4 regions of the Mesorhizobium sp. CA12 genome follow, and region 4 is predicted to be linked to each of the others. Evidence: predicted binding sites of a transcription regulator. Region 4 holds the regulator's gene; each other region holds the start of a gene.

Evidence for each region. Region 4 encodes PhoB, which activates phosphate uptake and scavenging genes when phosphate is short. Its sites were predicted from a motif close to TGTCATNNANCTGTCAT; they were not measured.
Region 1: a site for PhoB is predicted at 4,997-5,013, ahead of ppk2 (polyphosphate kinase 2). Genes of this name have one in related genera too.
Region 2: a site for PhoB is predicted at 2,450-2,466, ahead of LB520_RS26325 (PhoX family protein). Genes of this name have one in related genera too.
Region 3: a site for PhoB is predicted at 5,660-5,676, ahead of LB520_RS04675 (acid phosphatase). Genes of this name have one in related genera too.

The regions. Positions count from the first base shown of each region.
Region 1 covers NZ_JAIUHT010000017.1:30,314-37,885, forward strand. Annotated here, with positions in the region: gene LB520_RS23800 (hypothetical protein) at 1-59, shown strand, start outside; gene LB520_RS29195 (hypothetical protein) at 120-251, shown strand; gene LB520_RS23805 (DUF423 domain-containing protein) at 271-645, opposite strand; gene LB520_RS23810 (MFS transporter) at 685-1,932, opposite strand; gene LB520_RS23815 (GntR family transcriptional regulator) at 2,063-2,728, shown strand; gene LB520_RS23820 (glycosyl transferase family 90) at 2,828-3,799, shown strand; gene LB520_RS23825 (aldo/keto reductase) at 3,805-4,848, opposite strand; gene ppk2 (polyphosphate kinase 2) at 5,100-6,020, shown strand; gene LB520_RS23835 (dihydrofolate reductase family protein) at 6,202-6,846, opposite strand; gene LB520_RS23840 (GNAT family N-acetyltransferase) at 7,031-7,572, shown strand, end outside.
Region 2 covers NZ_JAIUHT010000022.1:1,833-9,404, reverse strand. Annotated here, with positions in the region: gene LB520_RS26345 (SulP family inorganic anion transporter) at 1-725, opposite strand, end outside; gene LB520_RS26340 (helix-turn-helix domain-containing protein) at 858-1,127, opposite strand; gene LB520_RS26335 (phosphatase PAP2 family protein) at 1,219-1,920, opposite strand; gene LB520_RS26330 (hypothetical protein) at 1,939-2,277, opposite strand; gene LB520_RS26325 (PhoX family protein) at 2,530-4,527, shown strand; gene LB520_RS26320 (GNAT family N-acetyltransferase) at 4,582-5,262, opposite strand; gene LB520_RS26315 (MarR family winged helix-turn-helix transcriptional regulator) at 5,259-5,750, opposite strand; gene LB520_RS26310 (phosphatidylglycerol lysyltransferase domain-containing protein) at 5,985-7,022, shown strand; gene LB520_RS26305 (ABC transporter permease) at 7,378-7,572, opposite strand, start outside.
Region 3 covers NZ_JAIUHT010000002.1:99,743-107,314, forward strand. Annotated here, with positions in the region: gene pth (aminoacyl-tRNA hydrolase) at 1-671, shown strand, start outside; gene ychF (redox-regulated ATPase YchF) at 870-1,973, shown strand; gene corA (magnesium/cobalt transporter CorA) at 1,993-2,967, shown strand; gene LB520_RS04660 (MaoC family dehydratase) at 3,082-3,552, shown strand; gene LB520_RS04665 (MaoC family dehydratase) at 3,549-4,019, shown strand; gene LB520_RS04670 (adenine phosphoribosyltransferase) at 4,180-4,725, opposite strand; gene LB520_RS04675 (acid phosphatase) at 4,920-5,615, opposite strand; gene LB520_RS04680 (cytochrome c1) at 5,754-6,611, opposite strand; gene LB520_RS04685 (cytochrome b) at 6,633-7,572, opposite strand, start outside.
Region 4 covers NZ_JAIUHT010000003.1:170,287-177,858, forward strand. Annotated here, with positions in the region: gene LB520_RS07295 (ATP-binding cassette domain-containing protein) at 1-142, opposite strand, end outside; gene LB520_RS07300 (sugar ABC transporter permease) at 170-1,522, opposite strand; gene xylF (D-xylose ABC transporter substrate-binding protein) at 1,754-2,794, opposite strand; gene LB520_RS07310 (ROK family protein) at 3,063-4,304, shown strand; gene phoB (phosphate regulon transcriptional regulator PhoB) at 4,637-5,326, opposite strand; gene phoU (phosphate signaling complex protein PhoU) at 5,343-6,050, opposite strand; gene pstB (phosphate ABC transporter ATP-binding protein PstB) at 6,071-6,874, opposite strand; gene pstA (phosphate ABC transporter permease PstA) at 6,871-7,572, opposite strand, start outside.

The DNA.
Region 1 (7,572 bases), on a different contig from region 4:
GCAGAGTGGGTCCCTGGCGCCGCGAACTGCGCTTCCTCGTGGAGCGCAAGCGCGGCTGAACCGTGGCCATTTTTCGTGTCCACGCATTGGATCGATTCAACTTGAGAGGAGAAGCAGTCATGCATCCGATTGGTCATCTTTTTCAGGATATCTACCGCAACTATTGGGGCATCACGCGCGGAACCGAGCAGCCCGAGCGGCGCCGCGCCAACGACCTGCCTGCGCGCAAGCGCAAGCGGCGCGCGAGTTAAAAACGCTCGCCGGAAATACCTACGGCCGAGGACGCCACAGCGCCGAGACGGCGATCGCTACCCAGCCGGCGATCAAAAGTGTACCGCCAATCGGCGCCGACATCGGGAACAGCCGCGAGCCGAGAAAGTCGCGGGCGAGCAGATCGCCGCAGAACAGAAGCAGGCCCGCGAGCAGGACGAGGCTGGCGATTCTGAGGCAGCGATTGCCGCCGGCAAGGCCGATGGCAAGGAACGCCGGCGCATGCATCAGCAGGAAATTGGCCGCCGTGCCGGTGAAGGCGCCGCCGCGATGCGCCGCCGTCGCCGACAGCACTACGCCGGCCGCGCCGACGAGGCCGGCTGCCAGCACGAGGATGCGGCTCCCGCCATCTGATGCCTGCCCGGCAATGCTCATCATGGATCTCCATGCTGCGGTTGAGGTGGAGGCGCCGGTTTAGGATTCGCCAGCTTTGAGCAGCATATGCCGCGCCCGGCGCGATTGGACAATCCAGTTGTAGGCAGCACCCAGCGCCATCAGCACCGCTGTGCCCAGAAACACCGAGCGCATACCGAAATGCCCGCCGACGAAGCCGCCGGACAGCGGCCCCGCGACCTGGCCGACATATTGCGCCGAAATCGCCAGGCCAAGCACATTGCCGCCGATCCCGTCAGGGATGTTGTGGCGGATCACGCTAGTGATGCAAGGCAACAGTCCGCCCAGCGCCAGGCCCATCAGGAAGCGCAGGCCGATCAATTGCCAGCCATTGGTGACGTAGGCTTGCGGAATGAGCAGCAATGCCGAGACGGCAAGGGCACCGACCACCACGTTCCAGTGACCGACGCGGTCGGCGAGTTTCCCCAGCCAGGACGAGGACAGGATGGTACCCAGCGCCGCCGCGGACATGACGACGCCTGCGACCATGGTCACCTTGCTCTGGTCCTCGATGAGTTGCTGCACATAGACGGTGATGATCGGCTCGATCGACATGGTGGCGAAGGCGAGCAGCATGCCGGTGGCCAGCATGGCGACGATCGGCCGCTTGTCGGGGATCTGCGACCAGCCGCTTTTCGGCTTCGTCGTCGAGGCGGGCTTGGGCGCCGGCGGGTTCTCCTTGATCAGGAAAGTCGTCGCCAGGAAGGCCAGGAAAATGACGGCGCCGGACAGCAGGAAGGTCGCGCGGATGCCGATCAGCGACGGCAGCAGGCCGCCCAGCAGCGGTCCGACCAGCGAGCCCGCCGTGATGCCCGCCGCCAGCACGCCCAGCGCCCAGCCGGAGCGCTCCTTGGGCGTCTGCATCGCCACCAGGATCGTCGAACCCGATGAATAACCGCCGGCAAAACCGATCAGCAATCGAAGCAGCACCAGCTGCCAGACGCTCTCAACCATGCCGGTCAACGACATGCAGATCGCCATGCCGAACGAAGCGCGTACCAGCATCAGCTTGCGGCCGTAGCGGTCGCCAAGCCGTCCCCACAAAGGCGCGACCAGCGCGGCCGCGAAGAAGGTCGCGCCATAGGCGATGCCCGACCACTGCACGATCGCCACGTGGCCTTCGGCGCCGAGCTGCTCGACGTATAGCGGCAGAAACGGAAGAAGCAGCGTCATGGCGACAAGCGTGCTGAACGAGCCGGCGAAGCAGACGGCGAGATTGCGTCGCCAATGGATATTGAAGCCGCTCTGTTCGGGTTCCTTGGGCGTCATGTCATGCGTGCCAATGCTGGGGTTGTTGCGGATACCAATTTGGGATACCAAGCTGGTATCCGTCATGGACCTGACACTCGCTGCTGTCAATGCGAGCGCCGTCAACGCGGCTTGGAAAACGGGACGACAAATGTCGCAGATGCAAAATGTCGAAAGACAGCTTCGCGAGATGATCCTCGGTTTGGAGATCGGCCCGGGCGAGCGGCTGACCGAGCGCTGGATCGAGAGCCGCTTCGGCGCGTCGCGCACGCCGGTGCGGGCCGCATTGCTGCGCCTGGAGACGGAAGGGCTGATCGGCCGCGACGGCCGCGGCTGGACGGTGGCGCCAATCAACCTTGCCGAACTCGGGCAGATCGCCGTCTACCGCGAGGCGGTCGAAGTCGCGGCGGTTCGCCTCACGGCGGCGCTCGAAGACCGTGGCGGCATCGACGTGATCGCGGCGATGCTCGATTCCTGCGATGCTGAGACGCCGCGCGAGGAGTGGCATCGCGTCGGCCTGGATTTCCACATCGAACTGGCAAGGCTTTCCGGCAACGAGTTTCTGCTCAGGGCAGTGCGCGACGCGATGACCAGGCTGTCGCGTGCGCGCTGGCTGGAGGTGCGCGATGAGAAGGCGCTCGGCCGTGCTTGGGCCGAACATCATGCCATCCTCGCCGCCGTCAGGAGCGCCGATGCCGATGAAGCGGCGCGGCTGCTTTCCGCTCACATCGCCGGCAGCCGAGATCGGCTGGTCACCTCATTGCATGACGACCGGCGCGGTTTGCGCGCACGCGGGTTTGCCGTGGTCGCGGCTTGAGGGAAAGCGTCGACACAACGCCGGTTGCATTAGCGGGCTTGCAACATGGCCGGGAGAATGCTGTAGGAGACGAGGGGAACTTGCTGAACTCGCGGACGTATGGCCACACTCTCTCGAACCGCCGCAAAGCTGTTCTATTACGCGCGCAATTTCGCGCGCGACCGCGCACCGCAGTCCCTGTTTCGCGACCGCCTCGCCAGCCGGCTTGAACAGGCCATGCTTTCGGGCAAGACGGTTCGCGAGCGGCTGAACTACTACAACAAGCTGGAACACCCGTTCGTGCCCAGTCCGGACGCCGTAGCCGTCGGCAAGCTGCCGTCCTCTTCCAGCATGTATTATTACGACCTCAAGGAATTCGCGCGCTATTTCGATCCCGGCCTGCTGATCGATTTCGAATTCGGCGACGTTGTCGGGGTTCCGGAGTTCCCGAGGATCGTCAAGGACCGGCCCATCGGCGACGACAATGCGAACGGCGTGCTGATGAAGCTGAACAAGTTCCGTCACTTCTACATGCCGCCCGACAACCTGTCTTTCGCCGCCAAGCGTCCGATGGTGGTCTGGCGCGGTCATCTCAACAATCCGATTCGCACCCGCTTCGTCGAAAAAGCCGCCGACCTGCCGATTTGCGATGCGGGTTCCCACAGGGCCGATGCGCCGGACGGATACCGCAAGCCGTTCCTGAACATCGAGCAGCAGCGACAGTATCGCTACATCGTCTCGCTCGAAGGCAATGATGTCGCGACGAACCTGAAATGGATCATGAGCTCCAATTCACTCTGCCTCATGCCGGAACCGACCTACGAAACCTGGTTCGCCGAAGCCCAGGTCGAGCCCAACGTCCACTATGTGCCCCTGCAGCCGGATTTCTCCGACTTGGTCGACAAGGTGGCCTATTTCGAAAAACATCCCGACGAGGCGGGACGGATAACCGCCGCCGCCAATGCCTATTGCCGCAGATTCGGCAATGAGCAGGACGAGCAGGCGATCTCGCTGCTCGTCCTTTATAAATATTTCGTGCTGAGCGGACAGGTAAAGCCCGACGCGGAAGTCTGGCGCTTTATCGCCGGCTGAGCGTTTTAAGCGTGAGAGCGGTCGAGCACCTCGTCGGCCGGCCCGAAACGATCCCTGGCCGTGAACTGCTGGTGCCAGTAGGGATAAAGCACCGGCGGCCGGCTGACGACGTCGAGACGCTGCCGTTCGTCCTCGGTGAGCGACAGGCTTGCCGCGGCGAGGTTGTCCTTGAGCTGCGCCTCGTTGCGCGCGCCGATCACCAGCGAGCTGACGGCCGGTCGGCCGAGCAGCCAGGCAAGCGCCACCTGCGCGCCCGAAACGCCGCGTGCCTTGCCGATGAAGTTGAGCACGTCGACAATGCGCCACAGGCGATCCTCATCGCGGATCGGCGGTTCCGTCCAGCCGCCGATCTGGCGCGCGGTCGGGCTGTCGCGATGGTATTTGCCGGAGAGCAGCCCGCCGGCCAGCGGGCTCCAGACCAGCACGCCGAGGCCCTGGTCGACCGAGATCGGCAGCAATTCGTATTCGGCCTCGCGCGCTTCCAGCGTGTAGTGGATCTGCTGAGTGATGAAACGGGCCTGATGGCGGCTGTCGCTGACGGCAAGAGCCTTCATTACCTGCCAGCCCGACCAGTTGGAGCAGCCGACATAGCGGATCTTGCCCTGATTGACCAAGGTGTCGAGCGCCGCGACCGTCTCCTCGACCGGGGTGAGCCCATCCCATTGGTGGACGAAATAGACGTCGATGACGTCGGTCCTGAGCCGCTTCAGGCTCTTTTCGCACTCGCGGATCAGATGATGGCGCGACAGGCCTTCGTCATTGGGGCCGGTGCCGATACGCATGCGCGCCTTCGAGGCGATCAGCACATCGTTCTTGCGCTTGCCGCCAAGCGCCTCGCCGATGATCTCTTCCGACAACCCGTTGGAATAGACGTTTGCGGTGTCGATGAGGTTGATGCCGGCATCGATGCAGGTGTCGATGATGCGTTTGGCTTCCGAAAGATCCGAATTGCCGACGGCGGCGAACGGACCGGTGCCGCCGAAGGTCATGGTGCCAAGCGTCAATGTCGAGACTTTCAAGCCGGATCGGCCGAGCGTGCGGTATTCCATGTCGGTCCTCGCAATTTGTTTTGAAGAAGCGCCGTGGCGAGCGCCGGAAAGAGCGAGGGATTTGTAGGACAATTCCCGCCGCTTGTCGCCCCGCTATCGATACGGGGTCGATCACATATCTTCCATATCGATGCAGCTGCCGGGCGATTGCAATAAAACCGTCATTGCGCCTCTGTATCTCAGTCGGCTTACGGAGTGTCCGGCCGGGGCTTCCGAAGCGGTGATGGCTGACAGGCAGACGGAGCAGCGCGATGAATGAACTGATACCGAATTCCGGGGCCAAGGACTGGCTGGAGGCCGAGCTCGAGGATACGCTCGACGAGGACTATGAGCTGGAGCTGTCCGAGCCGGCGCTCTCGCTCGAGATCGCCAAGATCTACAAGAAGTCGCATCCGCCCTCCATCGAGCGCATGACCTATTTTCGCGAGCTGCTCAGGCTGCAGTCGGAGCTGATCAAGCTGCAGTCCTGGGTCGCCTACCACAAGAAGAAGCTGGTGGTGGTCTTCGAAGGCCGCGATTCCGCCGGCAAGGGCGGCGTCATCAAGCGCATCACGCAGCGGCTCAATCCGCGCATCGCCCGTGTCGTGGCATTGCCGGCGCCGACCGAGCGCGAGAAGTCGCAATGGTATTTCCAGCGCTACGTGCCGCATCTGCCCGCGGGCGGCGAGATCGTGCTGTTCGACCGCTCCTGGTACAATCGCTCCGGCGTCGAGCGGGTGATGGGCTTTGCCAATGGGGACCAAGTCGAGGAGTTCTTCCGCGACGTGCCCGAATTCGAGCGCATGCTGGTCCGTTCCGGAATCACCCTGGTGAAATACTGGTTCTCGATCACCGACGAGGAGCAGCAGATGCGCTTCCTGATGCGCATCCACGATCCGATGAAGCAGTGGAAGCTCTCGCCCATGGACCTGCAGTCGCGTGTGCGCTGGGAGCAATACACCAAGGCCAAGGAAGAGACCTTCGCCCGCACCAACATTCCGGAAGCGCCCTGGTTCATCGTCGAGGGCAACGACAAGAAGCGGGCTCGGCTGAACTGCATCGACCATCTGTTGCAGCAGATGCCCTATGAGGAGGTTCCGCACGAGGAAATCACGCTGCCGGAGCGCGTCTTCAACCCAGAATATGAGCGCCAGGTCCTGCCGCGCGAACTCTACGTGCCGGAGAAGTATTGAGCGCCCTCCTTCTCCCCTTGTGGGAGAAGGTGGATCGGCGCGCAGCGCCGAGACGGATGAGGGGTGTTGGAAGAAATGAGGCGGTGACGATTTCCAGCTCGTCGCCAAGCTGGAGCACCCCTCATCCGACCTCGCTTCGCGAGGCCACCTTCTCCCATAAGGGGAGAAGGAGAAGCTTGGCCTACGCCCGCCCGATCATCACATGCGTGGCATCCGCCGTGGCAACTTGTTGCGTGCATTGATACCCCAGCCTCAGCATGTCGAGCCCGGCGAACAGATGCTCGCCCGAGCCGAGCAGGACAGGCGAGATGGCCAGATGCATCTCGTCGATCAAGCTCTCCTGCAGGTATTGCCGAACGATCGAGACGCCGCCGCCGACCCGCACATCCTTGCCGCCGGCCGCTGCCTTTGCCTGTTCGAGCGCCGAATGGATGCCGTCAGTAACGAAGTAAAAAGTCGTACCACCTTCCATCTCGATCGGTGCGCGTTTGTAGTGCGTCAGCACGAAAGTCGGTACATGATAGGGCGGGTTGTCGCCCCACCAGCCTTTCCATTTGTCGTCCGGCCATTCGCCGCGGCTCGGCGCGAACATGTTGCGACCGAGGATCCACGCGCCGATATTCTCGAAGCTGCGGACCGCAAAATCGTTGTCGGTATCCGTGGTCCCGCTATCTTTGCCGATCATCTGGTGGAAAGAGCGGGTCTTGATCATCCATTTGTGCAGATTTTCGCCACCGACGCCCAGCGGCGTGTCGAGGCTTTGGTCGGGACCGGCGCCGTAACCGTCGAGCGACAAGGTGAAAGCGTTGACACGCAACTTGGACATGGCTGCCTCCTAAACCAGTTGTAATTCGAAATCAGTCTTTGGGATAGCTTAACTGATTGCGTATTGCAAGCAGTTTATTCCAGCGGGCTGACGACTTTCAGATGGGCCATCCTGCCGACCCGGTTGTTCCTCGAGGCGATCTGTGACAGCGTTTCTCCGGTCAGGGTAACGTTATGCCTGCGCGATGACCGCTCGACCCCAGGATCAGAAGTTTGCCATACGGGTGCTCACACCGCAGTTGTGGCCCGCGCTCGAGGACCTGTTCGGCGAAAAGGGCGCGGCGGCGGGATGCTGGTGCATGTACTGGCGCATCGGCGCCGGCTACCGCAAGCAACCGGCTGATCGCAACCGGTCGGCGTTCAAGACGGTGATGCAAAGAGGACCGCCGCCAGGTTTGCTTGCGTTCGAAAGGGAAAAGGCCGTCGGCTGGTGTCAGATAACGCCGCGCAGTGCCTTGCCGCATCTGGGCAGGGTCTGGCGGCTGAGGGCTGGCGACGATGTGCCGGTATGGTCGCTGTCTTGTCTCTATATCCGCATCGGCTATCGCAGGCGGGGGATCGCCACCGCATTGATCGAAGGTGCGGTGGCGCTTGCGTTCAAGAGCGGCGCGCCAGCCGTGGAGGCCTATCCGATAGACGCGGAGCTGTCGCCCAGTGCGTCAAGCACCGGCTATGTCTCGACCTTCGAGCGCATGGGTTTCGTCCGCGTGCCGTCTCAAACGAGGGA
Region 2 (7,572 bases), on a different contig from region 4:
TGCGTTCCGATCGTCTCTACGGGAAGACCGAGAAGCGTCGTCGCCAGCGAGGCCGCAGTCACCGCGATCAGGAGGCCCGGCCACGAAGGGCGCCAGCGCTTCATGGCCACGATGATCCCTATCGTCAGCGCGGCGAGCGCAATGGCCGCCGGATTTGCCGTCCGGGCCGCCTTGCCGAGCGCGATAAGCCGCGGCAGCAGGTCGCCCGGCTCCTTGCCCGGCAGCGTCAGGCCGAACAGGTCGTGCAACTGGCTGGACAGGATGATGACGGCGATGCCGGCTGTGAAGCCGACCGTTACCGGATAGGGAATGAACTTCACATAGGCGCCGAGCCTGAGATAGCCGGCCGCGAGCAGGAAGACGCCGGCCATGAGCATTGCCAGGATCAGCCCGTCGACACCGTGCCGGTCGACCGTCGAGGCCACGACCACGATGAAGGCGCCAGCGGGCCCGCCGATCTGGAAACGGCTGCCGCCAAGCGCGCCGACTATGAAACCGCCGATGATCGCCGTAAACAGTCCGCGCTCGGGCTCCACATGCGAGGCGATCGCGATCGCCATCGACAGCGGCAACGCCACGATGGCGACCGTCAGGCCGGCGATCACATCGGCCCTCAGCTGCTTGAGGTGGTAGCCCTCGCGCAGCACCGTCACCAGCTTTGGTGTAAATAGCTCGGCAAAGGTCGGCCGTGCTTGGTGGTGAATTGCCCGCCCCGCCTGATCCATGAACTGCTCCCGCTCCACAGGGCGGCGGGATCGTCGGCTGGATGTCGGCGGTCGCCGTCGCGATAAACCGTTACGACGCCGCATCGCTGCCCGAAAACCGGTAACGGTTCCCGAGGCGAATGCGGTTGCGGCTCAGCCCTGCGGGTTCTGCGCCACGGTGGCCTTGAGGCGCACGCCCCTGCCGCCGCGTTCGCTGGTCTGGTTCTCGCCGATCAATTCCACCCCGACCTCATCGAGGGCATGGATGACCTTCATCAGCGTGTCGACGACGCCTCGCACGACGCCCTCGCTCGCTTCCATACGCTGTATCGTCGGAAGCGAAACGCCGGCGCGCTCGGCAAGCGTTCGCTGGTCGATACCGGCCAACGCCCTTGCGGCGCGCATCTGCGCAGCAGTGATCATCGGCCAGAACCTTTGTCTGAGTCTGCGATATCAATGGATAATACAAGGATAATGATGTTTCAAGCGTCATTTAATGTAGATGAGACATCGGTTATTCGCTATCCTTAACGACCTTGCGTCGCTGCAGCAGCCGCGCCGCAAGCCAGCACAGCATGGCCCAGGCAAAACCTGCGCACCAGCCGGCAAGCACATCGGACGGCCAATGCACGCCGAGATAGACGCGGCTGGCGCCGACCAGCACGGTGGTGAGCACGGCGAGGCAAAGCACGAAGACCTTGGTCGTCCGGTCCGGCAGGAAGCGGGCCGCCAGCGAGCCAAGCGTCAGATAGGTCACGGCCGACAGCATGGCATGCCCGCTGGGGAATGAGAGCGAGGTCTCGGTGACGAGATGCGAGACGAGATCGGGCCGCGGCCGGTCGACCTCGAGCTTGAGCAGGCTGGAGAGCGCTTGCCCGCCGGCGACGGCCGCGAACATGAACAGGGCTGTCGAGGGTCTGCGGATCAGGAGCAGATAGAGGATGGTCGCCGTCGTGATCAGCACCAGCACAGCGGTGCTGCCCAGCGCGGTGATGTCGCGCACCGCGCCCTCCAGCCAAAGCGGGCCGATCGGGCTGTCCGGCTGGCCGGCGCGGCGGAAGGCGAGCAGGATCTCCGTATCGAAGGTATGCGGCGTCGTGGCGCGCGCCACCTCCATGAGTTCCACCAGGCCCCATAGCCCGCCGGCAATCACCAGCCCGGCCAGCAGCACCGGGAATTCCAACTTGTTGAGGAGCGCGTTGGCGGTCGATTTCATTCGGGCCCTCGGGTCCAGCTACAGCCGCTGGATATAGGGCCCGAGCGTGATCAGCGCGACCGCGGCGATCGCCAGCACCATGCCGATCGCCTGCAAGGCATTGAGCCGTTCGCCGAAGAAGGCGATCGCCACGACATTGACCGCGACAAGCTGGATCACCGCCGACAGGCTGAACGATACCGACATGCCGAACTCGCGCACCAGTCTCAGCATGATCAGATTGCCGGCCGAGTAGAGCGCCAGCGTCAAAAGGAGCTTGGCCAAGCTCGGCGCCATCCCCCATTGCTTGGCCGCCGTCGCCGCCAGCAGGAATATCACGGTCGAAATGCCGAGCTGCGCCAGTCCCCAGAAACTCACCTTGCCGTCCCTTTTTTGAAGCGCCGTCGCCACGCCGGCCAGCCCTTGTTTCCGAAGCGGGCGATGCCGTCAAGCTGACCGCAGCGAAGCGCGGGCGCTCAAGGGACTGAAGCCGGGTGTCGCAAAAGCCGCCGCGAGCCGGCAAACAACTATTGCGGTTCTATCACGGCAGTGTCACGAAAATGTGATCGGCGCGCTTTAGGGGTCGAAAGGTCAAAATCCCCAGCCACTCAGAAGCCAGAGGACAAACTCATGACCGTGACCCCTGAGACCCGTTTCCGGACCAGCCAGCTCGAGGAAAATGACGGCCCGCCGGTCAACCCGACCGACAACAGCACCATGGGCGAGATCATCGCCGCGCGTTTCTCGCGCCGCGGCTTTCTCATGGGTTCGCTGGCCGTGTCGGCCATCGCCGCCACCGTCAGCCCGCTGGCGCTGATTGCGGCCGACGAGGCGCGCGCCGCTGAGGCTTCGGCCTTCAAGTTCGACGAGCTCGAAGCCGGCATCGACGACAAGCACCATGTCGCGCCCGGCTATGACGCCGACGTGCTGTTGCGCTGGGGCGATCCGCTGTTTGCCGATTCCCCCGACTTCGATCCGCTGAAGCAGTCGGCCGAAGCCCAGGCAAGACAGTTCGGCTACAACAACGACTATGTCGGCTATATTCCGATCGACGGCTCGGCCGAGCACGGCCTTCTGGTCGTCAACCACGAATACACCAATCCGCATCTGATGTTCCCCGGCATCGTCTCGGTCGTCGAGAAGGACGGCAAGAAGAAGGCCGAGGTGGCGCCGCTCTCGAAGGAGCAGGTCGATGTCGAGATGGCCGCGCATGGCGGCACCATCGTCGAGATCCGCAAGCAGGACGGGAAGTGGCAGGTGGTGCGCGACGGCAAGCTCAACCGCCGCATCATGTCGACCACCGAGATGGCGCTGTCCGGCCCGGTCGCCGGCCATGACCGCGTCAAGACCAATGCCGATCCGTCCGGCACCAAGGTCTTCGGCACGCTCAACAACTGCGCCGGCGGCGTCACGCCCTGGGGCACCTATGTGATGGCCGAGGAGAACATCCACGGCTATTTCTCGGGCGAATTGCCGGAAGGCCACAGGGAAGCCGCTAATTACAAGCGCCTCGGCATTCCGGAAGGCGCTTATGAGTGGGGCGCGCATTACGATCGCTTCAATCTTGCCAAGGAGCCGAACGAGCCCAATCGCTTCGGCTGGATCGTCGAGGTCGACGTCAACGATCCGAACTCGACCCCGAAGAAGCGCACCGCCATGGGGCGCTTCAAGCATGAGGGCGCCGAATCGATCGTCGCCAAGGACGGCCGCGTCGTCTTCTATCTCGGCGACGACGAGCGCTTCGACTATGTCTACAAATTCGTCACCAAGGGCATTTTCAACCCGAACGACCGCGCCGCCAACTTGGACCTGCTCGATGACGGCACGTTGCATGTGGCCAAATTCGCCGAGGACGGCTCGGTCGAATGGATGCCGATCGTGTTCGGTCAAGGCCCGCTGACGGCGGAGAACGGTTTTGCTTCCCAGGCCGACGTTCTCATCGAGACGCGCCGCGCCGCCGACCTGCTCGGCGCCACCAAGATGGACCGGCCGGAGGACATCCAGCCCAACGCCGGCAACGGCAAGGTCTATGTCATGCTGACCAACAATTCCAAGCGCAAGGCCGAGCAGGTCGACGCCGCCAATCCGCGCGCCGAGAACGCTTTCGGCCACATCATCGAGATCGTCGAGGATGGCGGCGACTTCGCCGCCCCCAAGGGCAAATGGGAAGTGCTGTTGAAATGCGGCGATCCGTCCGTTGCCGATGTCGGCGCCACTTTCTCGACCGCGACCACCGCCCATGGCTGGTTCGGCATGCCGGACAATTGCGCCGTCGATTCCTCCGGGCGCCTGTGGGTCGCCACCGACGGCCAGGGCCCGAAGGCCACCGGCCGCACCGACGGTCTCTGGGCGGTCGATACCGAGGGTGCCGCGCGGGCAACGTCGAAACTGTTCTTCCGCGTGCCGATCGGCGCCGAAATGTGCGGCCCGCTATTCGCGCCGGATGACCAGACAGCTTTCGTCGCCGTTCAGCATCCAGGCGACGGCGGCGAGGACTGGGAAGGATTCGGCCGCCCGTCCTACTACGAGGATCCGTCGACCCGCTGGCCGGACTTCAAGCCGGACATTCCGGTGCGGCCGTCGGTCGTTGCGATCACGAAACAGGGCGGCGGCAAGATCGCGGTGTGACCTCTTGTAGCTGAGACGTCGAGAGGGAGGATTTCGATCAAATCCTCCCTTTCGTCACTCCGCGCGTTGGACCATGGCCATGTTCATCTTGCTTCTCAAGCGGAAGCCGATGGACTCGTAAAGCCTGATCGCCGCAGCGTTGCTCTCATAGGCGTGCAGGTATGGAACCTCGCCGCGTGCCGCGATCCGGCCGGCGACGAACACCGACAGCAGGCGGGCAAGGCCGCCGCCGCGGAAATCCGGATGCGTGCACACGCCGCTGAGTTCCGAGTATCCGGGCTGCTTCATGCGCTCGCCGGCCATTGCCGCCAGCCTGCCGTCGATCCTGATGCCCCAGAAATCGCCGAGGCTCAGTGCCTCCAGCGTGAAGGGGCCGGGCTTGGTGAGCGAGGCGAGCGCCAGCATTTCCGCCGCATCGTCCTTGGTCAGCTGCCGGATACGCCCGTCTGATGCAGTCGGCATCGGCGCTTCGGCGATCATCTGCACCAGCGGCGCTGCCGATATCGCGGAAATTTCCGGCGGCAGGGCGATCTCATCCGCCTGGACCAGGATGGCTGTTTCGCCCGGCGGGAGAAGCCCGGCCAGCGCCCGCAAGCTGTCCGCATCGTTGGCGGCAGTGGCAGCGAAGGGCACGATCGACGGACGATATCGCCTGGCAAGGTCGCCGCCTTCGGCGAAGGTCTGGTGCCGCGTTGCAAGCGCGCTCCAGATGGGGCGGTCGAGAACATGTTTCACGGCGCGGCCACCTTGGCGTTCTCGGCGCGGCGATGGAGCGGCGTTGCGGCCAGACGATCCTCGATTGCCGCAAGTTGGCCGAGCAGCGGCCCGGAAAGATCGGCGCACACATCCGCCACGGCATTCTCGATTCTGGGCCAGATCTCCCGCTTCGCCTGGTCGACCAGCCGCCGGCCGTTGCGGCTCAGCGAAACGATCCTGCGCCGCTGGTCGTCTTGCGAAGGGTTGACCTCGACCAGCCCCAATTCGGCAAGCAGCGCCACACTGCGCGTCACGCCGGGCTGGGCGATGCCCAAGGATTGGGCCAGTTCGCCGACCGGCAACGGGCCCAGCCTGTCGAGCGCGGCGAGCAGCGGGTACTGGCTCGACTGGATGCGCATGTCCAGGCGGTCGAGCACGCGCTGCGTGTCGGCCTGCAACTGCTCACCTATACGCTTCATCCGGCTGCCGAGGCACAGAAAGCCGAGGGATCGGAGAACGTCTTCCATAGCAGCCTCGTCGCATATCGATAATTTGATATATAACAATGTATGGAAAATATCAAGCCGATCTTTCGCATGTCCGTTGCGGCAGCCGATGAGCGACAGCACCGCCTTCGGACGTTTGCCCTTCATTCGCGGTCAATTGCATCCTATATCGCGTTGACGCACGCGGCCCGCAGCGGTCGCCAGCGATTCGCGACCTGAGGGCGGCAGGTCATCCATTCTTGGCACGCGGAGCTCATGGCGCCCCTGCGCATCTATTTCGACAGGCTTCTCGATGCCGTGGCACCCAAGGTCCCGCGACGCGACCTGACGGACGACGAACGCTTGGCGCTGGTGCGCCGTTACGGCGATTTCTCGCTCGCCTATTCGACGGCGGCGCAGCAGAAACTGTCCTATTTCAGCGATGGCGACGGCTACATCGCCTTCGGCACCAAGATGAGCCGTCATTTCGCGCTTGGCGATCCGGTGGCGGACCCGGCCGACCGTCCGGCCTATATCAAGCGCTTCGTCGAGGCCGCAGGCAGCCCCTGGTTCGTCCAGGTCGGCGCCGACACGGCCAAGGTGCTCGCCGGCCTCGGCTACCAGGTCAATCGCCTCGGCATCGACACCAGGCTGCCGCTGCCTGCGCATGATTTTTCCGGCAAGCGCAACGAGACCGTGCGCTATTCCGAGCGCTGGCTGACGAAGAAGGGTTTTACCCTCGCCGAGGACAAGGGCGACGGGCTGCAGGACGAGATCAAGCAGCTTTCCGCCGACTGGCGCAAGGAGCGCATCATCAAGCGCTGGGAAATGGGGTTCCTCAACCGCCGTTTTTCCGAAGAGATCGGCGCCGACATGCGGCGCTTCCTCCTGCACGGACCTGAAGGCCGGCTTCTAGCCATCCTCGATTTCGACCCGTTGTTTCGCGACGGCAAGGTCATCGGCTACACCACCTCCTTCAAGCGCAAACAGGTCGATGCGACGCCACATGCCGAGATCGGCCTGACCAAATTCGCCGTCGACCGCTTTCGCGATGAGGGCGTCTCACAGGTGACGCTCGGCCTCTCGCCGCTGCTCGACATCGAGCCGAGCGGCTTCGCCGAATCGAGCTTCTGGCGCGGCACCTTCCAGCGCGCCTACAACTCGCCCTGGGTCAACCGCTCGCGCTTCAACCTGCAGGGCCAGGCGGCCTTCAAGCGCCGCTTCCATGGTATCGAGGAGCCGACCTATATCGCGTTCCGCAAAGGGACTTTCGTGGAAATGCTGGGCCTGCTGCGGCTTATCAAGGCGGTTTAGAGCAGGCTCTTTCCTCGCCCCGCTTGGTCTACGCTATGCACATATCTTCTGTGAGTGACTGGTGAGGCCGAAACTTGATTGCCACGTGGTTCCCCCAATCCGTCGCTGCTTCGCAGCGCCACCTTTCCCCCCTCCGGAGGGAAAGGAAGGGAGCCTTGCTGGACGAGCGTTGAAAGCTTGGCGCCTTTCCTCTACCCCGTCGATCGGGGGAGAGGTGGCTCGGCGAAGCCGAGACGGAGTGGGGGTCGACCCGCGCTACATTGGACAATGCATGCGCCAAGCTGCGATGCAGCTATCGCCAAAGACCAGTCGCTTGGAAATGTGCGCCACTTCGTGGGGCAAGGAACAAGTTCCGTCAGTTCCTCAACCGGTATCCCGTCTTGAATATCCACGCGACGATCGCGATGCAGATGGCCAGGAACATCACCGTCATGCCGAGGCTGACGCCGACCGAGACGTCGGCCTTGCCGTAAAAACTCCAGCGGAACCCGCTGATCAGGTAGACGACCGGGTTGAACAGCGTGATCGTCTTCCAGATGCCGGGCAGCAT
Region 3 (7,572 bases), on a different contig from region 4:
GGCACAATGTCGGCTTCATGGCGGCGGACGCGATTGCCCGCCGCCATTCCTTTTCGCCCTGGTCGAGAAAATTCCAGGGCCTGGTCTCAGAAGGCACGCTCGGCGGCGAAAAAATCCTGCTGATCAAGCCGCAGACCTTCATGAATCTCTCCGGACAGTCAGTCGGCGAAGCGCTGCGCTTCTACAAGCTCGAGCCATCCGCCCTCACCGTCTTCTACGACGAGATCGACCTTGCTGCCGGCAAGCTCCGGGTCAAGGTGGGCGGCGGCTCCGGCGGCCATAACGGCATCCGCTCGCTCGACCAGCATGTCGGCAACGCCTTTCGCCGGGTGCGCATCGGCGTCGGCCATCCCGGCGTCAAGGAGATGGTGCACGGCCATGTGCTTGGCGATTTCGCCAAGGCCGACCGCGAGTGGCTCGATGTCCTGCTGGACGCAATCGCCGACGCTGCCGGCTTGCTCGCCAAGGGCGACGACAGCTCGTTCATGAACCGGGTCACGCTCGCCTTGCGCGACAAGCTTGTGCCGACCGGCGACGACGACCGCCCGCCGCCCAAGGCGCCGAAGCAGCAAAGCCATGTCCGCCAGGCGCGCCCGCAGCAGCCAGCGGCAAAGCTCCCAGAAAGCGGCCCGATGGCTGCCATGCTGAAGAAGCTCTTTGGCAAGGACTAAAGCATGTCTCCCGAAAGTGGGAACCGGTTTCGGGGTAAAGACATGCGCAAAATCAAAAGCCTAAAGCGCAGGGAGCGAATCTAAAAGATCGCGACGCGCTTTAGGCCCTGTCACGATAGAGGCATGGGGCTTGACGTTCGTCACCCCTATCGCCCATAGCCCTCACCAAAATCGAATTTCCGACAGGATTGGACGAACATGGGTTTCAAATGTGGCATCGTTGGCTTGCCCAACGTCGGCAAGTCGACGCTGTTCAACGCGCTGACCAGGACGGCCGCCGCGCAGGCCGCCAACTATCCTTTCTGCACCATCGAGCCGAACACCGGCGAGGTGGCGGTGCCCGACCCACGCCTGCAGAAGATCGCGGCGATCGGCAAGTCGAAGGAGATCATCCCGACCCGCATCTCCTTCGTCGATATCGCCGGCCTGGTGCGCGGCGCCTCCAAGGGCGAAGGGCTGGGCAACCAGTTCCTCGCCAACATTCGCGAGGTCGACGCCATCGTGCACGTGCTGCGCTGCTTCGAGGATGACGACATCACCCATGTCGAAGGCCGTATCGACCCTGTCGCCGACGCCGAGACGGTCGAGACCGAGCTGATGCTCGCCGATCTCGAAAGCCTCGAGCGCCGCATCGCCCAGATCCGCAAGCGCGCCGCCGGCAAGGACAAGGAAGCCATGGCCGTCCTGCCCATGATGGAGGCCGCGCTCGAGCTTCTGCAAGCCGGCAAGCCGACGCGCTTCCTGCTCAACGGCATCGCCGCGGAGGACCTGCGCATCCTGCAGGGGCTGAACCTGCTCACCTCGCATCCCGTTCTCTATGTCTGCAACGTCGCCGAGGCAGACGCCGCCACCGGCAACGAGCACACCAGGGCGGTGGAGAAGATGGCGGCCGCGCAGGGCGCCGGCACGGTTGTGATCTCGGCGGCGATCGAGGCTGAAGTCGCCCAGCTTTCAGACGAGGAGGAAATGGAGTTCCTTGCCTCGATCGGCCTCGATGAGCCGGGCCTCAACAAGGTGATCCGCGCCGGCTACGAGCTCCTGCATCTGATCACCTATTTCACCGTCGGGCCGAAGGAAACGCGCGCCTGGACGATCCACAAGGGCGATAAGGCGCCGCAGGCGGCCGGCGTCATCCACACCGACTTCGAGCGCGGCTTCATCCGCGCCCAGACGATCGCCTACAACGACTTCGTCACGCTGGGCGGCGAGGCTGCCGCCAAGGAAGCCGGCAAGGCGCGCGACGAGGGCAAGGAATACGTCGTCCAGGACGGCGACATCATGCTGTTCAAGTTCAACACCTGATCTCCAGGGAGACCCGGCGATGATAAAGACCTTCGTCGTGGACAATGATCGCCTGCGCCTCACGGAGGACCTTGTTGCGGACGGCGACAGGATCGTCTGGGCCGATCTTTTCAACCCGACCAAGGAGGAAGAGGCGCGCATCGAGAGCTGGCTGGGCATTGCCATCCCGACCCGCGAGGAGATGGAAGAGATCGAGATTTCGAGCCGGCTCTATATCGAGGACGGCGGCTACTTCATGACTGCCGTGCTGCCGGCGCAGACCGAGGCCGACGATCCCTTGATGTCGCCGGTGACCTTCGCGCTCGCCGGCAAGAGGCTGATCACCATCCGCTATCATGAGCCCAAGGCCTTCAAGACTTTCCCGCAGCGCGCCGAGAAGGTGGCGACCGGCTGCACCAGCGGCGACACCATCCTGATCGGCCTCCTCGAGGCGATCGTCGATCGCCTGGCCGACATCCTCGAGCGCGCCGGCCGCGAGGTGGAAACGATCTCGCGCGACATTTTCGAGGCGCGCTCGACCAAGGCCTCGAAGCGCAATCGCGATTTCCAGGAGCTCCTCAAAGGCATCGGCCGCAAGGAGGACATCGCTTCCTCGGTCCGCGACAGCCTGATCTCGTTGCAGCGCCTGGCCGGCTTTCTCGCCCATGTCGCTGACCAGACCAAGATGAGCAAGGATGTACGCGCCCGCATCAAGACGCTGTCGCGCGACGTGCTCTCGCTTGCCGACCATGCCACCTTCCTGTCGCAGAAGATCTCCTTCCTGCTCGACGCCACGCTCGGCATGATCTCGATCGAGCAGAACGCCATCATCAAGATCTTCTCGGTCGCCGCCGTCATCTTTCTGCCGCCGACGCTGGTCGCCTCGATCTACGGCATGAACTTCGACATCATCCCCGAGCTCAAATGGGAGTTCGGCTACCCCTTCGCCATCGCCCTGATGGTGGTCTCGGCGATCCTGCCCTTCTGGTATTTCCGCCGCCGCGGCTGGCTCTGACGGACTTGGCCGGCGACGGCTGGCTTACCAGAAATCACTTGACCAAATCGACTTGGGCCGGCATCCGGGTTTTCCGATCCTTGCGGATCGCGTTCGTCAACCGGATTGCCGATCATGACCGGAAAGACCTGGGCCTATGAGGATTTCGCCGAGGGCGCCTCGCTCGACCTCGGCAGCAAGGACGTAAGCGCCGCCGAGATCATCGAATTCGCCTCGGAGTTCGATCCGCAGCCGATGCATCTCGACGAGGAAGCCGGCAAGGCGACCATCCTCGGCGGGCTTTCGGCTTCGGGCTGGCATACCTGTGCGATGTTCATGCGCATGCTGTGCGACGCCTTCCTGCTCGATTCGACCTCGCAGGGCTCGCCCGGCATCGAGCATGTGAAATGGAAGAAGCCGGTGCTGGCCGGCGACAGGCTTACCGGCACGCTCACCATACTTTCCAAGCGCCAGTCGAAATCGAGGCCGCAGCTCGGCTTGATCACCATGCGCAGCGAGCTCGTCAACCAGCGCGGCGAAAGCGTCTTCGAGCTCGAAAACACCGGCATGTTCCTCGCGCGTGATGCCGCAACGGACCTGTCATGACCCTGGACGAGTATTTCCTGATCGGCGAGACCGTCACGCTCGGCTCGCATAAATTCGAAGCCGACGAGATCAAGGCGTTCGCCAACAAATACGATCCGCAGGTCTTCCACGTCGATGAAGAGGCGGCGAAGAAGAGCGTGCTTGGCGGGCTCTGCGCCTCAGGCTGGCACACTGCCGCCACCTGGATGAAATACAATCTCGAAAAGCGCATGGAGACCGAGGGCGTGCGCTGGACAGGCCCAGGTCCGCAGCCCGAATTCGGCCCCTCGCCCGGCTTCCGCAATTTGAAGTGGCTGAAGCCGGTCTACGCCGGCGAGACCGTGACTTTCACGCGCACCGCGCAGGCGCACCGCCCGCTCGCCGGGCGCCCAGGCTGGAACCTGCTGACGCTGCGTTCGGAAGGTTTCGATTCGACCGGCGACAAGGTGATTGAGTTCGACAGCGCCGTTCTGGTGAAGGTGGGATAGCGCCTCTCCTTCTCCCCTTGTTGTGGGAGAAGGTGGATCGGCGCGCAGCGCCGAGACGGATGAGGGGTGTTCCAGCGAAGTGCGACGTTGGCGTTCCCTGGAACACCCCTCATCCGTCGCCTTCGGCGACACCTTCTCCCCCAAGGGGAGAAGGGGAAGATCAATGCCCCTCGAACCCGATCAACGTCCTCACCGGCACGTCTAGCGCTTCCAGCTTCTGGCGGCCGCCGAGGTCGGGCAAGTCGATGACGAAGCATGCCGCGACGATGTCGGCGCCGATTTGCCTCAGCAGCTTCACCGCGGCTTCCGCCGTGCCGCCGGTGGCGATCAGGTCGTCGACCACGATCACCTTCTCCCCCGGCGAGACGCCGTCCTTGTGCATCTCCATCTCGTCCAGGCCGTATTCGAGGCTGTAGGCGACGCGCACCGTCTCGTAGGGCAGCTTGCCTTTCTTGCGGATCGGCACGAACCCTGCCGAAAGCTGGTGCGCCACAGCGCCGCCGAGGATGAAGCCCCGCGCCTCGATGCCGGCGATCTTGTCGATCTTCAATCCGGCATAGGGATGGACCAGCTCGTCGATGGCGCGGCGGAAGGCGCGCGCGTCGCCAAGCAGCGTGGTGATGTCGCGAAACAGGATGCCGGGCTTGGGATAATCCGGAATGGTGCGGATGGCCGCAAGCAGCGTGTCTTCGAGGGAGGATTTCATCGAGGCTTTCCGCGTGTCCGGCTGTCGGATTTGGCGGCGTCGGCCTTTGCTGCCCGACGCGACCGACAAGGGCTACCGCGATGTCGCGCCAGAGACAAGCACATCCGGCAAAGGATCGGCACCGATCGGCCTCGACCATAATGAAAAAGGGCGCCCGCGAAGGCGCCCTTCGAAAAGCAGGCGCTACCGAGCGGCTACATGCCGAGATCCGAGCGCAGCTCGGAGCGCGCCACTTCGTACTCGGCCTTGAAATCTGGACGGTTGAGCAGGACCGCGGCGATCACGCTGCCGGAGATCTTGCCCATCTCGATGTCGGACGGATAATGGATGCCGCCGACCACGCGGTTGTGGGCGAATTCGGCCGCGCGCGCCATGATCTCGGCGCGCTTTTCGGGGACCATGTCGGCAAGGACGATGCCCATCATGGTGCCGACCGTCGCATGGCCAGACGGCCAGGAACCGGAGCTCGACAGCTTCACGACCGGCTTGACCAGATCGCTGAGCTGATGCGGCCGCGGCCGCTTCCAGACATCCTTGGCGGGATCGACGACGGCGCCTTCGGTCGCCACGACGCGATCGAAGAAGGCACTGAACTTCGGCAGCTTCTCCTTGTTGAAATTCGGGCCCATGACGTCGGCGAAGCGCCAGATATTCTCCTCGGCGTCGGCGATGGCGCGCTTTTCCATTTCCGGCGTGCGCGTCACCTGCAGCGTCAGCACCTCGCCGAGCTCGGCTTTGGTTTCCGGCGAGTCATTGGCCGGTGGCGGCGGCAGGATCATCGTCAGGTCAATGTCCTTGCTGGTGACGAAAGGCTGGGCCTCATCGGCATGGGCGACATATCCGGTGACAAGCAGCAGGAAACCCGCCGCGAGCGATGCATATCTTTTCATGGGTGCGATCCTTTGCTGAGTGCGAGGCAGGATCGCCACGAGCGATGACGGTCATGTGACACGCCCCGGTTTGCGCGCGCCGAAATACAAAAGGGCGCCTTGTGGCGCCCTTTCAAAATTCTTGCGATCGACGCCGCCTCAGTGCGCCACGTCGGCCCACACCCTGCGCTTGGTCATGTAGACCAATGCGCCGAAGACCAGCAGGAATATCATGACACGGAAGCCTGTCTTCTTGCGATCCTCGAGATGCGGCTCGGCCGCGAACATCAGGAAGGCCGAGACGTCGCGGGCATACTGGTCGACGGTCTGCGGCGAGCCGTCGTCATAGGTCACCTGGCCGTCCGAGAGCGGCTTCGGCATCTTCAGCGACACGCCGGACAGGAAGTACGGGTTGTAGTGCGTGCCTTCCGGGATCACCATGCCGGCCGGCGGCGTCTGGTCGTAGCCGGTGAGCAGCGAGTGGATGTAGTCCGGGCCGCCCTGCGCATACTGGGTGAAGATGTCGAAGATGAAGCGCGGGAAGCCGCGCTCGACACCGCGCGCCTTGGCAAGCAGCGACATGTCCGGCGGGGCGGCGCCGCCATTGGCGGATGCCGCGGCCTGCTCGTTCGGGAACGGCGCCGGGAAGTGATCCGACGGCTTGCCGGGACGATCGAACATGTCGCCGGCATCGTTCGGGCCGTCATGGATGGTGTATTCGGCGGCCAAAGTCTTGATCTGCGCCTCCGAATAGCCGAGCCCTTCCAGCGTGCGGAAGGCCACCAGGTTCATCGAATGGCAGGCCGAGCAGACTTCCTTGTAGACCTTCAGGCCGCGCTGCAGCTGCGCCTTGTCATAGGTGCCGAACGGACCGGCGAAGCTCCAGCTCATTTCCTTCGGTTCGTTGATCGGGAAATGCGTCGGAGCGGCCGCGTTGTGTTCCTCTTCGGCGGCGATGGCAGCGGTGCCCGCGACCACCAAGCCAAGCAGCGCCAGCGAGGTGAGAATCTTCTTCATACCCAAAATCCCCTCAGATTCTCAGCCCGTGATTTCCGGCGCGGCGGTAGCGCGTGCCGGATGCCCGCTGCCCTTTTTCTTTTCAAGCACGGCCTCGGTGATCGAGTTCGGCAGCCTGCGCGGCGTCTCGATCAGGCCGAGCACCGGCATGACGACCAGGAAGAAGGCGAAGTAGAACAGCGTCGCCATCTGCGCCATGAACACATAGCTGCCTTCCGCCGGCTGCGAGCCCAGCCAGCCGAGCAGGATGGCGTCGGCTACGAACAGCCAGAAGAACAGCTTGTACCATGGACGATAGACCGCCGAGCGCACCTTGGAAGTGTCGAGCCACGGCACCAGGAACAGCATGGCGATGGCGCCGAACATGCACAGCACGCCGCCGAGCTTGGAGTTGATCGGGCCGATGTTGAAGGTGATGGCGCGCAGGATCGCGTAGAACGGCAGGAAGTACCATTCCGGAACGATGTGAGCCGGCGTCTTCAGCGGATTGGCGACCGTGTAGTTGTCCGGATGGCCAAGAAAGTTCGGCAGGTAGAAGACGAAATAGGCGAAGACGAACAGGAACACGATCATGCCGAACGCGTCCTTGATGGTGGCGTAGGGCGTGAAGGCCACGGTATCGGTCTTCGACTTGACCTCGATGCCGGTCGGGTTCGACTGGCCCACGACATGCAGCGCCCAGATGTGCAGCACGACCACGCCGGCGATCATGAACGGCAACAGATAATGCAGCGCAAAGAAGCGGTTCAGCGTCGGATTGTCGACGGCGAAGCCGCCGAGCAGCAGTTCCTGGATCCAGTTCCCCACCAGCGGAATGGCGCTGAAGAAGCCGGTGATGACGGTAGCGCCCCAGAAGCTCATCTGGCCCCAAGGCAGCACGTAGCCCATGAAGCCGGTGGCCATCATCAAGAGGTAGATGATGCAGCCGAGGATCCACAAGAGCTCGCGCGGCGCCTTGTAG
Region 4 (7,572 bases):
CATTGTGACCGAGCAGCGCCATCACTTCGCCGGGGAAAAGATCGACGGATGCGTCGTCGACGGCGCGGATGCCGCCGAAGGCGATCGAAACGTTGCGCATGTCGACCAGCGGAACGCCGGCGGGAGCGGTCTTGTCAGCCATGATCCCTTTCCTCCCTATAGTCCTTGCTCAGACGCGCTTGCGATAGAGGGTGTCGAGCCACACCGCCACGACCAGCACGGCGCCCACGACGATGCTCTGCAGCGGTGAATCGACGCCGAGCAACACCATGCCGGATTGCAGCGACTGCATCAGCAATGCGCCCAGCATGGCGCCGAGCACGGTTCCGGAACCGCCTGCAAGCGACGTGCCGCCGATGACCGCCGCGGCGATGACCAGCAGTTCATCCAGCGTCCCCAGCGCGTTTGTCGAGGAGTTCTGCCTGGCCGACGAGATCGCCGCCGCGATCGTCGCCAGCACGCCCATGATCATGAACACCTTCATGGTGATCCAGCGCGTGTTGATGCCGGCAAGATTGGCGGCTTCCGGATTGCCGCCGATGGCAAAGACGTAGCGGCCGAATCTAGTGCGCTTGGTGACGAAGGTCATGATCAGGCCGACGGCGACCGCCATCAGCACCGGAATGGCGATGCCGTGCGCGATGAACAGCCCGCCTTCGGGCACGGTGATGTTGTTGGCCGCGGCGTAGCGGTTCACGATGCCGACCGGCCACGGATAGGAGTTGGCGAGCCACACCGCGCCCAGGATGACCGCGCAGGTGACCGTGGCAAGCAGCGTCTCGGCCCAGACCGGACGCAGCGGGAAGCGGAAGCGCTTGCGCTGCACGCGGCCGTTGAAATGCATGAAGATAACCGCCAGACAGGCGACGATGCCGACGGCCCAGCTCCATTTGGCGCCGATCGAGCCCGCCGGGCCGCCGCCCATCAACTGGAACGTGGCGTCGAGCGGCGCAACGGTCTGACCGCTGGTGACCCACCAGGCAGCGCCCCGCCATACTAGCAATCCGCCAAGCGTGACGATGAAGGCCGGCACTTCGAGATAGGCGATAACGAAGCCCTGGAAGGCGCCGATGATGAGGCCGAGCGCCAGGCCGATCAGCAACGCCAGAACCCAGATCCAGGGGTTTCCCAGTTCAAGCCCGACGAAGCGAACCAGGAAATGCGCCTGGGCAAAGCCCATGACCATGCCGATCAGCCCTTCGGCCGACCCGACCGACAGGTCGATGTTGCGCATGACGATGACGAGCACCATGCCGGAGGCCATGATCGCCACGGCCGAAGACTGAACCGACAGGTTCCAGAGATTGCGCGGCGTCAGGAACGTGCGGCTGTCGAAGTCGAGCGGGTTGACGCCAAGCCGCAGGCTGGAAATCACATGCAGCCCGATCCAGATGAGGAGCAGCGCGCCGATCATGCCCAGCATGCGGGTGTCGAGCTCGGTCGCCTTCAGGAACCGGGCAACAGTGCCGAGTTCCGACGCGCGCGCGGTGTCCGCCGGTTGGGTAGACGTCGTGTCGGTCATGATTTCCTCCCACCGGCTTGCCGTCTGGCGCGGATGCCGGAACTCAGCCTAGAAGCTATCCGCCTGAGGCAGAACGGCAAAATCTTTTGAGAAAACGCCGCGGCTTTAAGGCAATCCCAGGAAAGTGCGTAGCGGTTTTCCGTCCGGGATTGCGGCAACAAAAACCAGGAGCGGTTCATTGAACCGCTCCTGGCCGCGGCGCAGGTGTTTTTGATCGAACGTCGGCAAGGCTCAGTTGCAGACCTGGACGCTGCCGGCGGGCACGCCCGCGCAGACCTCGTCCTTCTTGATCCAGCCGGCGTCGATGACGACGTTGAGGTTGTCCTTGGTGATCGCGACCGGCGTCAGGAACAGCGACTTGACGGTGTTGCCGCCGGGCGTCGTGAAGTCCTTGGCGCCGGCGATGTCGCCCATCTTCTTGCCGTCGGCGAGCTGCGAGGCGATCTCGGCGGCGTTCTTGCCGAGCTCGCGCGCGTCTTTCCACACCGACACGGTCTGCGTGCCGAGCGCGATGCGGTTGAGCGCCGCGTGGTCGCCGTCCTGGCCCGAGACCGGCACGGTGCCGGCCAGCCCCTGCGCCGTCAGCGCCGCGACAACGCCGCCGGCGGTGCCGTCATTGGCAGCCACGACCGCGTCGACCTTGTTGTCGTTGGCGGTCAGGAACTGCTCCATGTTCTTCTGCGCGTTGGCCGGCAGCCAGCCGTCCGTGTAGGCCTCGCCGACATTCTTGATCTTGCCGCTGTCGATGGCGTCCTTCAGGACTTCCATGGAGCCCGCGAACAGGAAGTCGGCGTTCGGATCGGAGCCCGAGCCCTTGATGAAGACATAGTTGCCTTCCGGCTTGGCCTTGAACACCTCGCGGGCCTGCATGCGCCCGACTTCCTTGTTGTCGAAGGTCAGGTAGAACACGTCCTTGTTCTCGATCAGGCGGTCATAGCCGACGACCGGGATTCCTTCATCGAGCGCCTTCTGCACTGCCGGGCCGATTGCCGAGGCATCCTGCGCCAGGATGATCAGCGCGTTGGCGCCCTGCGAGATCAGGCTTTCGACGTCGGTTAGCTGCTTGCCCGGATTGGACTGCGCGTCGGCCGAGATATACTTGTCGCCGGCGGCCTCGATGGCGGCCTTCATCGCTGCTTCGTCGGTCTTCCAGCGCTCTTCCTGGAAATTCGACCACGACACGCCGATCACCTTGTCCTTCGCCTCGGCGACGGACGCCAGCGTCAGCGACATGGCAACGCCCGCCAGAATGGCGGCTGCAAATTTCTTCATGATATCCTCCCTGCGCCCGTGCGGCGCGACCCAGACTGGCCCGAAGGCCGGCACAGAGGCTTTTTTTCGAGCCTCAAAAAAATAGTGGTCCAGCACAACAGCGCTGTCAACCGAGATTCTGATGGGTTTTGATGGGCTCAGGCATTTTTTTCGGTATCCGCAATAAATAATGACATGGCCCCTGGCTTCTGCCACAATCCCTAGCGTGTCAGCGACAGGCCATGGCATTATCACAAGGCCGCGATGACTGGGGAGGACGTGCGAAACGATGTCGGTCGGAATCCGCCATGACGATTTGCGCCGGCGCAACCGCGCCATGGTGATTTCGGCGGTACGCCGCGCCGGTCAGCCATCACGGACCGAAATTGCCGCCACCACCGGGCTCAGCCACTCGACCATTTCGGCGATCTCCGCCGACCTGATCCAGGAGGGCATTCTCACCGAAAGCAAGGCCAGCGAGCCGACGGCGTTGAAGCGCGGCCGGCCGCAGATCGGCCTGGCGCTGAACCCTGAAGCCGCCGCGGTGCTGACCGTGGTGTTGTCTCTGAACTTCCTGTCGGTCGCCGTGATCGACTATGCCGGCCAGGTTGTCGCCGAGGAGCAGCAACGCCTGGACACGCTTGTCATGCCCCGCGACGAGCTGATCGGCGAATGCGTGGCGATCGTGCGGCGCCGGCTGCAGGATCCCGACCTCGACATTGGCAGCGTCGCCCGCATCGCCATGGGCATTCAGGGCATCACCGATTCTAATGCACGCGCCATGCTCTGGTCGCCGATAACGCCGCTGACCGACATTCCTTTCGCCGACATTCTCGAGAAGGAGTTCGGCATCTCCGCCACCATGGAGAACGACTGCAACATGATGGCGGTGGCGCTGCAATGGCGCGACCCGGAGCGCTATCGTGACGACTTCATCGCCATCCTGTTGTCGCACGGCATCGGCATGGGTCTCGTGCTCAAGGGTGCGCTGTTCACCGGCACGCATTCCTCCGGCGGCGAGTTCGGCCACATGATTCACCGCCCGGGCGGGGCGCTTTGCCGCTGCGGCCGCCGCGGCTGCGTCGAGGCCTATGCCGGCAACTATGCGATCTGGCGCAGCGCCATGAAAATGAGCGAGGACGCCGAGCCGGTCGACGTCGGCGACGCCGACATGCGGGCCCTTGCCGCGAAGGCGCGCGAGAGGGACGGCCCCGAACGGGAGGCTTACCGCCGGGCCGGCGAAGCGCTTGGTTTCGGTCTCGGCAGCCTGTTCGCCCTCATCGACCCGGCGCCTGTAGCCATGGTCGGCGTCAGCGCGGCCGCCTTCGACCTGATCGAGCCGGCGCTGCGCGAGGCGATCGCCCAGACGGCCGGCGGCCAGCACTCCGAATCGATCTCCTTCGACACCGAGCCGAACGAGTTGCCGCTGATCCGCGAAGGCTGCGCCATGCGCGCGTTGACCTTCGTCGACCAGGAGATTTTCGCGCCGGGAGGCCAGGCAAGAGTGGGGACGGGAAAGAACGTGGCCTGAGGCAGCCTTGAAGAGGTCCGGGACAGCAGCAGACGCTTGAATTAGCGAAGGGAAGGCCCCGCAGCTTCGTCATTCCAGGGCGGAGCAGGAGCGAAGCTCCGTCGCGGAGACCCTGGAATCCATGCCGCTATCTCACGCGTCGAGCGCAGCGGCACAGAATTCTGGACTGTCGCAACGCATCGACATCACGGAATGGATCCTCGGGTCTGCGCTGCGTCGCTGCGCTCCTTGCTCCGCCCGTGGATGACGAAGCACAAGCGTCTCGGCTAACCGCCAATGCACGCGATCCGATGCTGGAGACACAGAACCCGTCAGCGTCTCAGCCCCTATCCCTAATCTTCCCTGATCGCGTAACCCGCCCCGCGGATGGTGCGGATGACGTCCGGCATGCGGCCATTGTTGACCGCTTTGCGCAGACGGCCGACATGGACGTCGACGGTGCGTTCGTCGATATAGATCGTCTCGCCCCAGACATTGTCGAGCAGCTGGCTGCGCGAGAACACCCGGCCGGGATGACGCATCATGAATTCCAGCAGCCGGAACTCGGTCGGGCCGAGCCTGATCTCGCTCTTCTTGCGGTAGACGCGGTGCGACTCGCGGTCGAGCACGATGTCGCCGACCTTGAGCACGCTGGACAGCACCTCCGGCTTGGCGCGGCGCAGCAGCGCCTTGACGCGCGCCATGAACTCCGGCGTCGAGAACGGCTTGACCAGATAGTCGTCGGCGCCGGTCGAGAGGCCGCGCACGCGGTCGCTTTCTTCGCCCCGCGCGGTCAGCATGATGATCGGCAGCCGCTCGGTCTCGGGCCGCATCCTGAGGCGCCGGCAGAGCTCGATGCCGGAAACCGCCGGCACCATCCAGTCGAGCACGAGCAGGTCGGGAACGTTTTCCTGAAGGCGGATTTCGGCCTCGTCGCCGCGGGTCACCACTTCGACCTGGTAACCCTCGGATTCGAGATTGTAGCGGAGCAGCACCCCAAGCGGCTCCTCGTCCTCCACCACCATGATGCGTGGCGCGATCATTGGCAGGTACCCTTCGTCAGGCCGCCGGCGCCGACATTGTCGTCTCGTCCTGCTTGGGACGATTCGCGGGCAATTGCGTGCCGGTCAGCACATAATAGGCGTTCTCGGCGATGTTGGTCACATGGTCGCCGATCCGCTCGAGATTCTTGGCGCAGAACAGAAGATGCGTGCAGGCGGTGATGTTGCGCGGGTCTTCCATCATGTAGGTCAGGAGCTCCCGGAAGACGGATGTGTATTTGACGTCGATGCGCTCGTCGTCGTTGCGAAGCTTGGCCAGCGCCGTGGCGTCGCCCACCGTATATTCCTGGATCACGGCCTGGACCTGGATCAGCACCAGCTGCGCCATGGAATCGATCGAATGCGTGAGGTCGCGCGGCGCGGCGCTGACGCCGACCGAGCCGACGCGCTTGGCGATGTTCTTGGCGAGGTCGCCGATGCGTTCGAGGTCGCCCGCCATGCGGATCGAGCCAACCACATTGCGCAGGTCGTCGGCCATCGGCTGGCGCTTGGCGATCAGCGTGATGGCGCGGTCGTCGAGCTCGCGCTGGCGCGCGTCCATGATGGCATCGTCGGAAACGACGCGCTGCGCCATGGCATTGTCGGTCTCAAGCAGAGCCTTGGTCGAAGCGCCGACCATCGAGCTGGCGAGATCGCCCATGTCGTTGATGAGCCGGCTGATCTGCCTCAGATCCTCGTCGAAGGAAGCGACGGTATGTTCGGCCATGATGATGTCCTCGTATGAGCTCAGCCGAAGCGGCCGGTGATGTAGTCCTGCGTGCGCTTTTCGCGGGGCGAGGTGAAGATCTTCTCGGTCCGGTCGAACTCCACCAGCTCGCCCAGATACATGAACGCCGTCTGCCGCGACACGCGCGCCGCCTGCTGCATGTTGTGGGTGACGATGACGATCGTGTAGTCGGCCTGCAGCTCGTCGATCAGTTCCTCGATCTTGGCGGTCGACAGCGGATCGAGCGCCGAGGCCGGCTCGTCGAGCAGGATGACCTCGGGCTTCACAGCAACGGTACGGGCGATGCACAGGCGCTGCTGCTGGCCGCCCGAGAGGCTGAGGCCGCTGGCGTTGAGCTTGTCCTTGACCTCGTTCCAGAGTGCTGCGCGCTTCAGCGCCTGCTCGACGCGGCTGTCCATCTCGGCCTTGCTGATCTTCTCATAGAGCCTGACGCCGAAAGCGATGTTCTCGTAGATCGACATCGGGAACGGCGTCGGCTTCTGAAACACCATGCCGATCTTGGTCCTGAGCAGGTTGAGGTCCTGCGAGCGGTCGAGGATGTTCTTGCCGTCGAGCAGCACCTGGCCCTCGGCGCTCTGCTTCGGATAGAGCTCGTAGATGCGGTTGAGCACGCGCAGCAGCGTCGACTTCCCGCAGCCCGACGGGCCGATGAAGGCGGTCACGCTGCGCTCGGGCAGGGACAGGTTGATGTCCTTCAGCGCCTTCGACTGGCCATAGTAGAAATTGAGGTTCTTGACCTCGATCTTGGCCTTCTCGACGGTCGTGTCGGCTGCGTTCAGGTCGGTGGACAACATCGGTTTCATCTGTCCTCTCTGCGTCCGGTTAGGCTGCGGGCGATGATGCTCAGCCCGAGAACCGTCAGGGTGATTATGAGTGCGCCCGTCCAGGCCAGTTGCTGCCATTCCTCGTAGGGGCTGAGAGCGAACTGGAAGATGGTTACCGGCAGGCTGGCCATCGGCGCATTGAGATTGCTCGACCAGAACTGGTTGTTGAGCGCGGTGAAGAGAAGCGGCGCCGTCTCGCCGGAGATGCGGGCGATCGCCAAAAGGATGCCGGTGACGATGCCGGACAGCGCCGCGCGATAGGCAACCGAGCGGATCACCACCCAGCGCGGCGCTCCGATGGCGGTGCCTGCTTCGCGCAGCGCGTTGGGCACAAGGTTCAGCATGTCCTCGGTGGTGCGCACCACGACGGGGATCACCAGGATCGACAGCGCGACCGCGCCGGCAATCGCCGAGAAGTGCCCCATCGGCCGCACCATCAGCTCGTAGACGAACAGGCCGATGATGATCGACGGCGCCGACAGGAGGATGTCGTTGATGAAGCGCACCACCGTCGTGAGCTTCGAGAAGCGTCCGTATTCGGCCATGTAGGTGCCGGCCAGCACGCCGATCGGCGTGCCGACGACGATACCGATGATCGTCATGACGATGCTGCCGTAGATGGCATTGAGCAGGCCGCCGGCATCGCCGGGCGGCGGCGTCATTTCCGTGAACACGGA